DNA from 3 places in the Gordonibacter pamelaeae genome. Region 2 is predicted to be linked to each of the others. Evidence: predicted binding sites of a transcription regulator. Region 2 holds the regulator's gene; each other region holds the start of a gene.
The links. Region 2 encodes HrcA, which represses chaperone genes, less so after heat shock. Its sites were predicted from a motif close to TNTTAGCANNCNNNNNNNNNGNNTGCTAANA; they were not measured.

Region 1 (4,495 bases), on a different contig from region 2:
CGCCCTACGTGCTCATGGGCGCGGCCGCGTGCCTCGCGCGCGTCTGCTTGGCCGCGGCGCTCTTGGGCGGGCACGCCATCGGCTCGCTGCCGGGCGGCCTGTTCGGCGAGAGCGAGCACATCATGCGCTATCTGGTGGTTATCATGGCCGTGATCTACGCGCTGTCGCTGGCGGCCGTGCTCGTGTCGCGCGACCGGCGCCACCGACGCCGGGGCGACGCGGATGCGGGGTCCTCGGCTGCTGCGGCGGCCCCGGCGGGTGCGGCGGAGGCGGCGCCTTTGCCGGCAGGCGCCGTGGCGGAGGGCGACGACGCGTTCGATGCTCGGTGCGCGGCCGTGGCCGCAGCGGGCGGCCTCACCGAGCGCGAGGCCGAGATCATGCGCTATCTGGCGCGCGGCCGCACGAAAGCCCACATTGCCGGCGTGCTGTTCGTGAGCGAGAACACCGTGCGCAGCCATGTGCGCAACATCTATGCCAAGCTCGAGGTCCACACCCGCCAGCAGCTCATCGACCTCGTGGAGGAAGAGCGCGGCGCGGACGGCGGCGGCGAGGCTCCCGGCTGCCGGTAGGCGCGTTCGGATACTCCAATTACCTCGGCTGGTGTATGGCGCGGGGCGGCCGGGTCGCGTACCATGGCAGGCATGGAGAACTTCCTTGTGAACAACCGCCCGATGGCGCCCAAGGACTGGGCGGTCGACGTCGCCGTGATGCTGGCGGCGTTCCTGTTCGGCTGCGGGCAGCTCATGCTCACGGCCTCGTCCATCGTGATCCCCGACCTTGAGCTGCGCCAGTATCTGGGCATCGTGAACGTCGTGCCCGACACGTCGGTGTTCGTGGCGCTGGCGCTGACCACGCTGCCGCTCGCGGCGCGGCGGCGGTTCCCGTGGCCCGTGTTCCTGTTCGTGCTCATCACGTTCCTGGGGCTGCAGGGCGCGTTCCGGGGCTTCTCGCTCACGGTGGTGGGCCCCGTGGTGGCGCTGTACACCATCGCTTGCGAGCGCGGGCGCACGGAGGCAGCCGTCGCCGTCGCCCTGGCCGTGGCGGGCGTGCTGTTCGCCGACGCCCCCTCGCGCACGGCGAGCCTCGCCTTCTTCACGCGCTTCCAGAACGTCGCGCTGCTGGCGGCCGCGGCGCTCGCGGGCTATGCGTACCGCACGCACCGCGCCTACGTGGCGGAGACGGAGCGGCGCGCGCTCGAGGCGGAGCGCTCGCGCGAGGAGGAGGCGGCCCGACGCGTGGAGGAGGAGCGCGTGCGCATCGCCCGCGAGGTGCACGACATCACGGCGCACTCGCTCTCCGCGGTGAGCATCCAGGCGGCTGCGGCCGAGCGCCTGGTCGACCGCGACCCTGCAGCGGCGAAGAAGGCCATAGCCACCGCGCGCACGACGGCGAAGGACGCCCTCGAGGAGATCCGCGGCATGATAGGCGTGCTGCGCGCCGGCGACCCCGCGGCCGAGACGGAGCCCACGGCCGGCACCGAGCGTTTGGACGACCTTGCGGCCTACCTGCGCCGTGCCGGCGTGGACGTGGCGCTGGATGCGGGCGGGTACGACCGCGCCGCCGTGCCGGCGTTCGTGGATGTGGCGCTCTACGGCATCGCGCGCGAGGCCGCCACGAACATCGTGCGGCATGCCGGCGCGCGCTCGGCAACGATGCGCCTGTTCACGGGGCCGTCGGGAGCGTGCCTGACGGTGGAGGACGACGGCCGGGGCGCGGCGGCCGAGACGGACGGGCATGGCCACGGCATCGCTGCCGCCGTGCGCGTGGTGGCAGCCGGCGATGCGCTCATCCAGCCCTCGGTGATGCGGCGGCTGGTGGAGACGTTCGTGCGCACGCGCCCTGCGGTGGGCGCCGGAGCGGCCGGGGGAGGGGGCGCCGGCGCGTTCTCTGCGCTCACCGAGCGCGAGCGCGAGATACTGGTGCTGGTGGCCCGCGGCATGACGAACGACGAGATAGGCGCCGAGCTGTTCATCTCTCCTGCCACGGTGAAGACGCATCTCGCCCGCGTCATGGCGAAGCTGGGCGCCCACGACCGCGCGCAGCTGGTGGTGCGCGCCTACGAGGGCGGCCTCGTGAGGCCGGGGGCGCGGGGGTAGGGCCCGCTCGCCCAACCTCGCCCAACCATTTCGCCGGCCCCCCGCGGGCAGTTTTGTGCAAAAGCACAAAAATTATTCGAAGTCCATCGAACGAATTGTGGCGATTGTGCAAAACCTCAGTCGAGGGCACTGAGATTTCCTCAATTTCGCTTGCATTCGCTAACGAGGCTGCTATGATAACGCAATGTTTAGCACTCGTTACCTATGAGTGCTAGCAGTCACCGCAACGGAGTGGTTAAATAGCAAACGTGCTACAACCAGTTTCGGACAAGAGACGGACGAAAGGAAGGCTACGTTATGAACTTGAAACCATTGGGTGATCGCGTCATCATCAAGCAGGACGAGGCTGAGGAGACGACGGCATCCGGTCTGTATCTCGCTACCGAAGCGAAGGAGAAGCCCCAGACGGGCACCGTTCTGGCCGTGGGCGAGGGCAAGCTCGACAAGGACGGCAAGCTCATCCCCGTGCCGGTCAAAGAGGGCGACAAAGTCCTGTACGGCAAGTACGGCGGAACCGAGATCACCGTCGACGGCGAGGACGTCATGATCCTGCGCGCCGACGACCTGTACGCGGTGTTCGCGTAAACCGAAGCAGCCCCAAGCTAACGCTGAAAGGATAGGCACACTATGGCTAAAGAGATCAAGTTCGAGGCCGACGCGCGCAGCGCGCTCGCGGCCGGCGTCAACAAGCTGTCCAACGCCGTCAAGGTGACGCTCGGCCCCAAGGGTCGCTACGTGGCGCTCGAGAAGTCCTACGGCGCCCCCACCATCACGAACGACGGCGTGACCGTGGCCAAGGAAGTGGAGCTGGAGGACCCGATCGAGAACATGGGCGCCCAGCTGGTCCGCGAAGTTGCCGTGAAGACGAACGACGTGGCCGGCGACGGCACCACCACCGCCACGCTGCTGGCCGACGTCATCGTGTCCGAGGGCCTGCGCAACGTCACGGCCGGCGCCGACGCGCTGGGCATCCGCCGCGGCATCCAGAAGGCCACCGACGCCATCGTCGACGCCATCAAGGCCGACGCGACGCCCGTGTCCACCAAGGAGCAGATCGCGAACGTCGGCACCATCTCCGCCGGCGACGCCGAGATCGGCGAGAAGATTGCCGAGGCCATGGACGCCGTGGGCAACGACGGCGCCATCTCCGTGGAGGAGAACGCCGCCTCGTTCGACCTGGAGCTCGACATCGTCGAGGGCATGCAGTACGACCGTGGCTACATCTCGCCGTACATGGCTACCGACATGGAGAAGATGGAAGCCGTCCTCTCCGACCCCTACATCCTGCTCACCGACCAGAAGATCACCAGCATCCAGGACATGGTCCCGCTGCTGGAGGAGGTCATGCGCTCCGGCCGTCCGCTGTTCATCGTCGCCGAGGACGTGGAGGGCGAGGCCCTGGCCACCATCCTGCTGAACAAGCTGCGCGGCACGTTCAACTGCGTCGCCATCAAGGCCCCCGGTTTCGGCGACCGCCGCAAGCGCATCCTCGAGGACATCGCGGCCGTCACGGGCGCGCAGGTCATCGACAAGGACTTCGGCATGACCATGGCCGACGCCACCATCGACATGATGGGCCATGCCAAGACGGTCAAGGTCACGAAGGACACCGCCCTCATCGTGGACGGCGCCGGCGACAAGAAGAACATCGAGGACCGCATCCATCAGATCCGCGCCGAGCTCGAGCGCGTCGACTCCGACTTCGACCGCGAGAAGCTGCAGGAGCGCCTGGCGAAGCTGTCCGGTGGCGTGGCCGTGCTCAAGGTGGGCGCCGCGACCGAGTCCGAGCTCAAGGAGAAGAAGTCCCGCATCGAGGACGCCCTGCAGGCGACCCGCGCGGCCGTGGAAGAGGGCATCGTCGCCGGCGGCGGCGTGGCGCTCGTGGACGCGCTGCCCGCGCTCGACAACATCTCGTCGGTCGACAAGGACGAGGAAGTCGGCGTGGCCATCATCCGCAAGGCGCTGGAGGCTCCGATGCGCGCCATCGCCCAGAACGCGGGCTTCGAGGGCAGCGTCGTGGTGGAGCGCGTGAAGGGCATGGGCAAGGGCGAAGGCCTGAACTGCGCCAACGGCGAGTACGGCAACATGATCGAGATGGGCGTGAACGATCCCGTCAAGGTCACGCGCACCGCGCTGCAGTCCGCTGCTTCCGTGGCGGCCCTCATCCTCATCACCGAGGCCACCATCAACGACATCCCGAAGGACCCGGATCCGGCGGCCCTGGCTGCCATGGCCGGTGCCGGCGGCGGTATGGGCGGCATGATGTAAGACCCCCCGGTTCCGGCCGCCACCCGGCCGCCGGAACCACCTGACGCCGGCCGGGCGCAAACGCGCCCGGCCGGCGTATCCCTAACTCGGAAAGCGAGGCGGCCGATGGGCCGCCTCCCTTCGTTCCGCTC
Region 2 (4,495 bases):
GGACGTCAACATGGGATGCCCCGCGCGCAAGATCGTGTCGAAGGGCGACGGCTCGGCGCTCATGAGGGAGCCGGAGCTCGCGGCCTCCATCGTGCGGGCGATCCGCGCGGCGGTCGCGCATCCCGTGACCGTGAAGTTCCGCCGCGGCTGGGCGATGGGCGCGGAGACGGCGCCGGACTTCGCGCGGCGCATGGAGGATGCGGGCGCGTGCGCCGTCGCGGTGCACGGCCGCTTCGCCGAGCAGCTCTACCGCGGCAGCGCCGACTGGGACGTCGTCGCGCGCGTGAAGGAGGCCGTGGACGTGCCCGTCATCGGCAACGGCGACGTGCGCTCGGGCGCCGACGCCGTGGCGCTCACGGCGCGCACCGGTTGCGACGCCGTGATGATCGCCCGCGGCGCGGAGGGCAACCCCTGGGTGTTCGCCCAGGCCAAGGCCGCGCTCGCGGGCGTGCCCGAGCCGCCGGCCCCCGATGCCCGCGAGCGCATCGCCATGGCGCGCCGCCACGCGCGCCTGCTCGCGCGGCGCGAGGGGAAGAACATCGTGCGCATGCGCAAGCACGCCATGTGGTACCTGGCGGGCCTGCCGGGCGCCGCCGCGGCGCGCGCGAAGATCAACGCCTGCGTGTCCGTGGAGGACTTCGACCGCGTGTTCGACGAGCTGCTCGCCTTTTTGGGCGGGCATGAACAGGAAGGCTAGACCATGCCGCACGACCCTTACCGCGCCCTGTACCTGCACCTGCCGTTCTGCGTGAGGCGGTGCGGGTACTGCGACTTCGCGACGTCGGCGGTGCCGGCCGATGCGCCGGAGATCGACGCGTACGTGGAGGACCTCTGCCTCCAGATCCGCCGCAAGGCGAAGGAGGGCGAGCTCGGCGCGCTCGAGACGGTTTACTTGGGCGGCGGGACGCCGAGCCATATCGGCCTGGCGCGTCTGTCCATGCTGCTGTACACGCTGTCGCTGTCGATGCACCTCACGCCCGAGGTGGAGTGCACGATGGAGGCGAACCCCGAGAGCCTGACGGAGCGCATGGTGCGCGACGTGTGGGCGCTCGGCGTGAACCGCCTGTCCATCGGCGTGCAGAGCTTCGACGACGAGGTGCTGGCCGTGCTCGGGCGCGCCCATTCGGCCGATGACGCGCGCCGCGCCATCGAGGCGGCGCATACGCGCTTCGAGAACGTGAGCGTGGACCTCATGTGCGGCATCCCCGGCCAGGGCGCCGAGAGCTTCGAGGCGAGCGTGCGCGAGGCGGCGGCGCTCGGCGCGGCGCACGTGAGCGTGTACCCGCTGACCATCGAGGCGCACACGCCCTTCGACGCCGCCGTGCTCGCCGGGGACATGGAGGAGCCCGACGACGACGTGGAGGCCGCGCACATGGAAATCGCCGCGCGCGTGCTGGCCGAGGCCGGCTACGAGCGCTACGAGGTGGCGAGCTACGCCCGCCCCGGCTTCGAATGCCGCCACAACATCGCCTACTGGACGGGCGTGCCGTACCTGGGGCTCGGCCGCTCGGCGGCCACGATGACCCAGAACGCTGAGCGCCGCATGCGCGTGCAGGACGGGCGGGTGACCGACGACATGGACGCGCGCGGCATGGCCGCCGAGGACCTCATGCTCGGCATGCGCATGACCTGCGGCGTGCCCGACGAGCTGGTGGAGGCCGCCGCCGTCCTGCTGCCCGACGCCCCCGCCGTGCTCGCGGAACTGGAAGGGGAGGGCCTCGTGGCGCACGCGGACGGGCGCTGGCGCCCCACCGACCGCGGCTGGCTCTGCGGCAACGAGCTCTACGGGAGGCTGTTCGACTTGGCATAGGGAACCGGCGCACGCGCTCCTCCTATGCAGTAACCGTCAAGTTTCTCCATAATTTCCCGCTGTTGTTAGCACTCTCGGCTTTCGGCTGCTAATATGATGCGTTACTATGGTTCGGGTTCGGGGAAAGCCGACGGGCGAGAGAGAGGAAGGTGGAGAGGCGTGCTATCCGATCGCAGGCAGCGGGTGCTGGCCGCGCTCATCGAGGAATACGTCGCGCGCGCCCTGCCGGTGGGTTCGCGCACGCTGACGGAGCGCTACCAGCTGGGCGTGAGCCCGGCCACCGTGCGCAACGAGCTTTCGGTGCTCGAGGACGGCGGCTACATCACGCAGCCCCACACCTCGGCCGGGCGCATCCCCACCGACCACGGCTACCGCGCGTTCGTGGACAACCTGCTGGCCGCCGACTTCACGGGCGAGGACGAGCGCTACCGCCCCGTCGTGGACGAGCTGCGCCGCAGCGCGAGCGAGCTCGATGCGCTGCTCGAGCAGACGTCGTCGGCCCTCACGCGCCTCACCGACTGCCTCTCCATCGTGCTGGCGCCGTCGGTGCTGAACCTGCACATCAAGCAGCTCTCGCTCATCTCGCTCAACGCGTACCGCGCGCTCGTGGTGCTCGTCACCGAGGACGGCCAGGTGTTCAACCGCCAGATGGAGTTCGCCGAGGAGGTGTCCTCGGACGAGCTGGCGCGCGTGCAGGCGTTTCTGGGCGACGTGTTCACGGGCAAGTCGCTCCAGCAGATCGAGGACGGCCTGGGCCAGGGCATGGCCGAGGCGTTCCGCGACCCGCTCGTGCGCATGGCGCTCGACGAGGTGCTGTCGTGTTTGCAGGAGAGCGAGCTGTCGCGCGCCCACCGGCTGGGCGTGAGCTCGCTTCTGACGAAGCCGGAGTTCAGCCAGTCGCAGGCGCTGCTGCCCGTCATGCAGGTGCTCGAGGACGACACGGTCATGCTGCATATCCTGGACGATGCCGTGCGCCAGGGCGACGGCACGCCCAGCGTGCGCATCGGGCGCGAGAACGACGCGGCGGAGCTGGCGGGCGTGTCCGTGGTGGCCAGCCGCTACGGGCGCGGGGAATCGGCCGGCGTCGTGGCCGTCATCGGGCCCACGCGCATGGACTATTCTAAGGTATTGCGGGCGGTGCGCATCGCGAGCGCGGCGCTTCAGGACGTATAGGGCTTGCACGGCGCCAGCACGAGGGGGCGCCGTCAAACGAGGAAGGTACTGCAAGAGCAATGGCCAAGGATCTGTACGAGGTTCTGGGCGTTTCCAAGAACGCCACGGAGGACGAGATCAAGAAGGCGTTCCGACGCCGCGCGCGCGAGCTTCACCCCGACGTGAACAAGGCGCCCGACGCCGAGGACCAGTTCAAGGAGCTGAACGAGGCGTACGACGTGCTGAGCGACCCGGGCAAGCGCGCCCAGTACGACCGCTTCGGCACCATACCGGGCGCCGCGGGCGGCGGCAGCCCCTACGGGGGCGGCGGCTACGTGGACTTCGAGGACCTGTTCGGCGGCGGCTTCGGCATGGGCGACATCTTCAGCTCGTTCTTCGGCGGCGCCGCGGGCGGGCGGCAGCAGCAGCGCCGCGAGGGCCGCGACATGGGCGTGGGCCTGCGCGTCACGCTGGAGGAGGTGGCCGCGGGCGCCAAGAAGGAGATCGTCTACGACCGCCTGGCGCCGTGCCCCGACTGCGACGGCACGGGCCTCGGCCCCGACGGGCGCGAGATCACCTGCCCGGACTGCGGCGGCCAGGGCCGCGTGGTCTCGGTGCAGCATACGTTTCTGGGCGACATGCAGACGGCCACCACGTGCAAGACCTGCAACGGCACGGGCCGCTCGGTGGAGAACCCGTGCCCGGAGTGCGAGGGGCAGGGCCGCGTGCCCGACCGCCAGCGCGTGACCGTGGAGGTGCCGGTGGGCATCCGCGACTCGCAGCAGCTGCGCCTGTCCGGCTTCGGCGAGGCGGGCATGCAGGGCGCGGCGCCGGGCGACCTCATCGTCACGGTGCGCATCCAGCCGCACGAGTTCTTCGAGCGCGACGGCGACCACCTGCACGCGCGTGCGAACGTGTCCATCGTGCAGGCCGCCCTCGGCGCGGAGATCGAGATCGACGGCATCTTCGAGGTCGAGAAGGTGCAGGTGCGCATCCCCGAGGGCTGCCAGAACGAGCAGGTGGTGCGCGTGAAGGGCTTCGGCATGCCGAAGTTCCGCAGCGACGCGCGCGGCGACATGTTCGTGCACGTGAACGTGGTGGTGCCGAAGAAGCTCACGAAGAGGCAGCGCGAGCTGTTGGAGCAGCTGGCCGAGGAGCTGGGCGAGGACGTTTCCGACGAGCGCACGCCCCTGCAGAAGCTGCGCGACGCCTTCAACTAGCGGGCAAGCGATGTCCCTGCAGCATTTCTACCTTGACGAGCAGGTGCTCGCCGACGAGGTCGGCGGGCCCTTCCCGCTGCGCCTCGCGGCCGACGACGCGAAGCATGCGCGCGTACTCCGGCTGGCGCCGGGCGAGCGCATCGCGGTGGTGGACGCCGCCCTCGACTACTTCGCGTGCGAGATCGTCGCCTTCGACGACGCGCTCCCGGTCGTGCGCATCGCGCAGCGCTTCGAGCGCGCGGACGCGGGGCCGTCGGTCGTGCTCGTGCAGGGCCTGGCCAAGGGCGACAAGATGGAGACGGTCATCCGCCAC
Region 3 (4,495 bases), on a different contig from region 2:
GGGGTTCATCCTCATCAGCGCGGGGTGCGCCATCGGCCTGGGCAACGTGTGGCGCTTCCCCTACATCACGGGCGAGTACGGCGGCGCGGCGTTCGTGCTCATGTACCTGGTGTTCCTCGTCATCCTGGGCCTGCCCGTCATGGTGATGGAGTTCGCCGTGGGCCGCGCCAGCCAGAAGAGCGCGGCCGCGGCGTTCGACACGCTGCAGCCGTCGCGCAAGTGGCATTGGTTCTCGTGGTGGGGCTACATCGGGTGCATGGTGCTCATGATGTTCTACACCACGGTGGGCGGCTGGATGCTGTCTTTCGTGGTGAAGATGGCCACCGGCGCGTTCAACGGCCTGGACAGCGCGGGCGTCGGCGAGGTGTTCAACGCGATGCTGGCTAACCCCACCGAGCTCGTGGGCTGGATGCTCGTGGTCATCGTGCTGGGCTTCCTCGTATGCAGCCTGGGGCTGCAGAAGGGCGTCGAGCGCGTCACGAAGGTGATGATGGTGTGCCTCCTGGGCATCATGGTGGTGCTCGTGGCGCGCGCCGTCACGCTGCCGGGCGGCCTCGCGGGCCTCGAGTTCTACCTCGTCCCCGACTTCGGGCGCCTGTTCGCAGGCGCGACGCCGGCTGAGCAGTGGGCCACGTTCGGCGACGCCGTGTTCGCGGCCATGGGCCAGGCGTTCTTCACGCTGTCGCTCGGCATCTCGGCCATGGAGATATTCGGCAGCTACATCGGCAAGGAACGCTCGCTCACCGGCGAGGCGCTGCGCATCTGCGGGCTGGACACGGCTGTGGCGCTCATGGCCGGCCTCATCATCTTCCCGGCGTGCTTCGCGTTCGCGGTGGAGCCGGGCAGCGGCCCCGGCCTCGTGTTCGTCACGCTGCCGAGCGTGTTCGGCCAGATGCCGATGGGGCAGCTGTGGGGCGCGCTGTTCTTCGTGTTCATGAGCTTCGCGGCGCTGTCCACCATCATCGCGGTGTTCGAGAACCTCATCAGCTGGTCCATGGACAAGTGGGGCTGGTCGCGCCACACGGCGGTGGCGCGCACGGCCGTTATCGTGTGCGTGCTCAGCCTGCCGTGCGCGCTCGGGTTCAACGTGCTGGCGGGCGTGCAGATCCCGGCCATCGGCGACATCCAGTCCATCGAGGACTTCATCGTGTCGAACAACCTGCTGCCGCTGGGCAGCCTGTTCTACGTGCTGTTCTGCGTGTCGCGTGGCGGCTGGGGCTGGGACAACTTCCTGGCCGAGGCCGACACCGGCAAGGGCATCCGCTTCCCGCGCTGGTCGAAGCTCTGGCTGAAGTTCGGCATCCCTGCGCTGATCCTGGTGATCTTCGTGATGGGCTACGTGCCGAAGTTCGCCGTGTGGCTGGGGATGGCGTAGAATAGCGAGGGCTGCGCGCGGCTTCGGCATTGGGCGCGGGTTCGGTTGCGGGCACGCCCCGGTTGTGGCCGGGCAGCGCGGCAGCCGGGTATCTCGGCGATAGGGCGACGAAGGGCAAGGCGATGGCGGCGAAGCGGCTGTTCTCCATTCTGGGCGATTCCATCAGCACGTTCGAAGGCTGCAACCCGGCGGGTTTCCGCGTGTTCTACGAGGAGGAGCGTCGGGAGGTCACGGGCGTGCGCGAGGCGCGCGACACGTGGTGGGCGCAGGTGGTCGACGCGCTGGACGGCGAGCTTCTGGCGAACGGGTCGTTCTCGGGCAGCATGGTGGAGGGCGCGGGCTTCCCGGCCGGCGACAGCGCGGAGCGCGTCGCGGCCCTTGCGCGCGACGGGCAGGCTCCCGACGTGGTCCTCGTGTTCATGGGTATCAACGACTACGGCTGGGGCGGCGCCGACGCGCAGGCAGCCGGGCGGGGCAACGCCCTGCCGACCTGCCTGGACGTTGACGCGCTCGGCGAGCAGCGCGAGCCCGGCCTGGCTGCCTCCGACGCGGCCGAGCGGTTCGGGGCTGCGTACGGGTCGATGCTCGCGCGCCTGCGCGCGGCCTACCCGCACGCCGAGGTGTGGTGCTGCACGCTCTGCCCCGGTCGCGTGGTCGGCCGCGACGGCTCCACGTTCGCCTACCGCCTGCGCGGCGCGGCCTTCGACGCCTACAACGAAGCCATCCGCGCCGCGGCCCGCGCGCACGGCTGTCGCGTGGCCGACGTGCGGGCGCTCGGCCGCGACTACGAGGGCCTTGAGGGCACGCACCCCACGGCACGCGGCATGCGCCAGTTCGCCGCCCTCGTGCTGCACGCGATGGCGGCCGAGTGCGGCGAGCCGCTGCCCGCCGACGATCCCGCGCTTCTCGACGCCCCGCCCTCGGCCGAGCGCTGCGCCGAGCCATCCTGCATCGGCTGCCCCCATGCCGCCTCCACCGGCGGGAAGTGGCTGCTGGTGTGCAACCGCCCGTAGGCTGGTCGCCCGGCGCTTGCCCTACGGGGCGCGCAGCGGGGCAGGCGGCACGCTGCTGGCGGCAGCCCCCGCCTGCGCTTAGGCGTTGTTTGGAATTGCCGCGTGTCCTCCTTGACATCGCCCCGCGTCGTACTAAAATCTCGTTTTAGCACTCGAAGGCTTGGACTGCTAGCACACGGGGCAGTCCGACCGCTTGACGAAGGAACGTACCCGAAAGGAAGCGACGCCGCCATGCGCAAGTTCAAAACAGAGAGCAAGAAGCTGCTCGACCTCATGATCAACTCCATCTACACGAACCGCGAGATCTTCCTGCGCGAGCTCATCTCGAACGCGTCGGACGCGGTGGACAAGCTCTACTTCAAGAGCCTCACCGACAAGTCCATCGAACTCTCCAAGGACGAGCTCGCCATCCAGGTGAGCTTCGACAAGGACGCCCGCACCGTCACCGTGAGCGACAGCGGTATCGGCATGACGAAGGACGAGCTCGACCGCAACCTGGGCACCATCGCGCACTCGGACTCCATGGCGTTCAAGATGGAGAACGACGAGGTGCAGGGCGACGACGTGGACATCATCGGCCAATTCGGCGTGGGCTTCTACTCCTCGTTCATGGTGGGCAAGAGCGTGCGCGTGGTGTCGAAGGCCTACGGCAGCGACGAGGCTTGGGCCTGGGAGAGCGACGGCGTGGAGGGCTACACCATCGAGCCGGCCGAGCGCGCCGAGCACGGCACCGACGTCATCATCACGCTCAAGGACAACACCGACGAGGACTCCTACGACGGCTACCTGTCCGAGTACGGCCTTAAAGACCTGGTCAAGCGCTACAGCAACTACGTGCGCTACCCCATCCGCATGGAGGTGACGAAGTCGCGCGAGCTGCCGAAGCCCGAGGATGCCGGCGACGACTACGTGCCGCAGTTCGAGAACTACCAGGAGCTCGACACGGTGAACTCCATGATCCCCATCTGGAAGCGCCGCAAGTCCGAGGTCGACCAGGAGGAGTACAACGAGTTCTACAAGACCGACTTCCACGATTTCGCCGACCCGGCCCGCACCATCTCCGTGCACGCCGAGGGCGCGCTGTCCTACGATGCGCTGCTGTTCGTGCCGAGCCGCGCGCCGTTCGACCTGTACAGCCGCGACTACCAGAAGGGCCTCGCGCTCTACAGCTCCAACGTGCTTATCATGGAGAAGTGCGAGGAGCTGTTGCCCGACTACTACAACTTCGTGCACGGCGTGGTGGACAGCCAGGACCTGCAGCTGAACATCAGCCGCGAGACGCTGCAGCACAACAGCCAGCTGCGCGCCATCGCCAAGAAGATCGAGAAGAAGATCACGTCCGACCTCGAGGACATGCGCGACAACGACCGCGAGGGCTACGAGGCGTTCTTCGAGAACTTCGGCCGCGGCCTGAAGTACGGCATCTACGCCAGCTACGGCTCGCAGAAGGACACGCTGGCCGACCTGTTGCTGTACTACTCCGCGAAACAGGACAAGCTGATCACGCTGGCCGAGTACTTCGAGGCCATGCCCGAGGACCAGCCGGCCATCTACTACGCCGCCGGCGATTCGGTGGAGCGCCTGAACAAGATGCCCATCGTGAAGACGGTGCTCGGCAAGGGCTACGACGTGCTGCTGTGCACGCAGGACGTGGACGAGTTCTGCTTCACCGCCATGCGCGACTACGGTGCGAACGAGGACGGCGAGGGCGCGAAGGAGCTCAAGAACGTGGCGTCCGGCGACCTCGACTTCGCCACCGAGGACGAGAAGAAGGAGGCCGAAGAGGCCACGAAGGAGAACGAGGACCTGTTCAAGGCGCTGAAGGACGCGCTCGGCAACGAGGTGACGAAGGTGGCCGTGTCCGCGCGCCTCACCGACGCGCCTGCGTGCGTGACCACCGAGGGCCCCGTGTCGCTTGAGATGGAGCGCGTGCTGTCGAAGGGCCCCGAGGGCCCCGACGGCGTGAAGTCGCAGCGCGTGCTGGAGCTGAACGCCAAGCACCCGGTGTTCGACACGCTGAAGGCCGCCCACGAGGCCGGCGACAACGACAAGATCCGCCTGTACGCCGACCTGCTGTACAACCAGGCGCTGCTGGTGGAGGGCATGC

Region 1: C1877_RS11065 (co-chaperone GroES) is a predicted target of HrcA. The motif match lies at 2,283-2,313, and genes of this name have one in related genera.
Region 3: htpG (molecular chaperone HtpG) is a predicted target of HrcA. The motif match lies at 2,532-2,562, and genes of this name have one in related genera.

Annotation. Positions count from the first base shown of each region.
Region 1 is NZ_PPTS01000006.1:263,407-267,901, reverse strand. Features, by position in the region: gene C1877_RS11075 (helix-turn-helix transcriptional regulator) at 1-569, shown strand, start outside; gene C1877_RS11070 (helix-turn-helix transcriptional regulator) at 642-2,096, shown strand; gene C1877_RS11065 (co-chaperone GroES) at 2,394-2,681, shown strand; gene groL (chaperonin GroEL) at 2,724-4,364, shown strand.
Region 2 is NZ_PPTS01000003.1:413,257-417,751, forward strand. Features, by position in the region: gene dusB (tRNA dihydrouridine synthase DusB) at 1-697, shown strand, start outside; gene hemW (radical SAM family heme chaperone HemW) at 701-1,810, shown strand; gene hrcA (heat-inducible transcriptional repressor HrcA) at 1,970-2,983, shown strand; gene dnaJ (molecular chaperone DnaJ) at 3,043-4,182, shown strand; gene C1877_RS06885 (RsmE family RNA methyltransferase) at 4,193-4,495, shown strand, end outside.
Region 3 is NZ_PPTS01000001.1:359,879-364,373, forward strand. Features, by position in the region: gene C1877_RS01525 (sodium-dependent transporter) at 1-1,375, shown strand, start outside; gene C1877_RS01530 (SGNH/GDSL hydrolase family protein) at 1,498-2,388, shown strand; gene htpG (molecular chaperone HtpG) at 2,620-4,495, shown strand, end outside.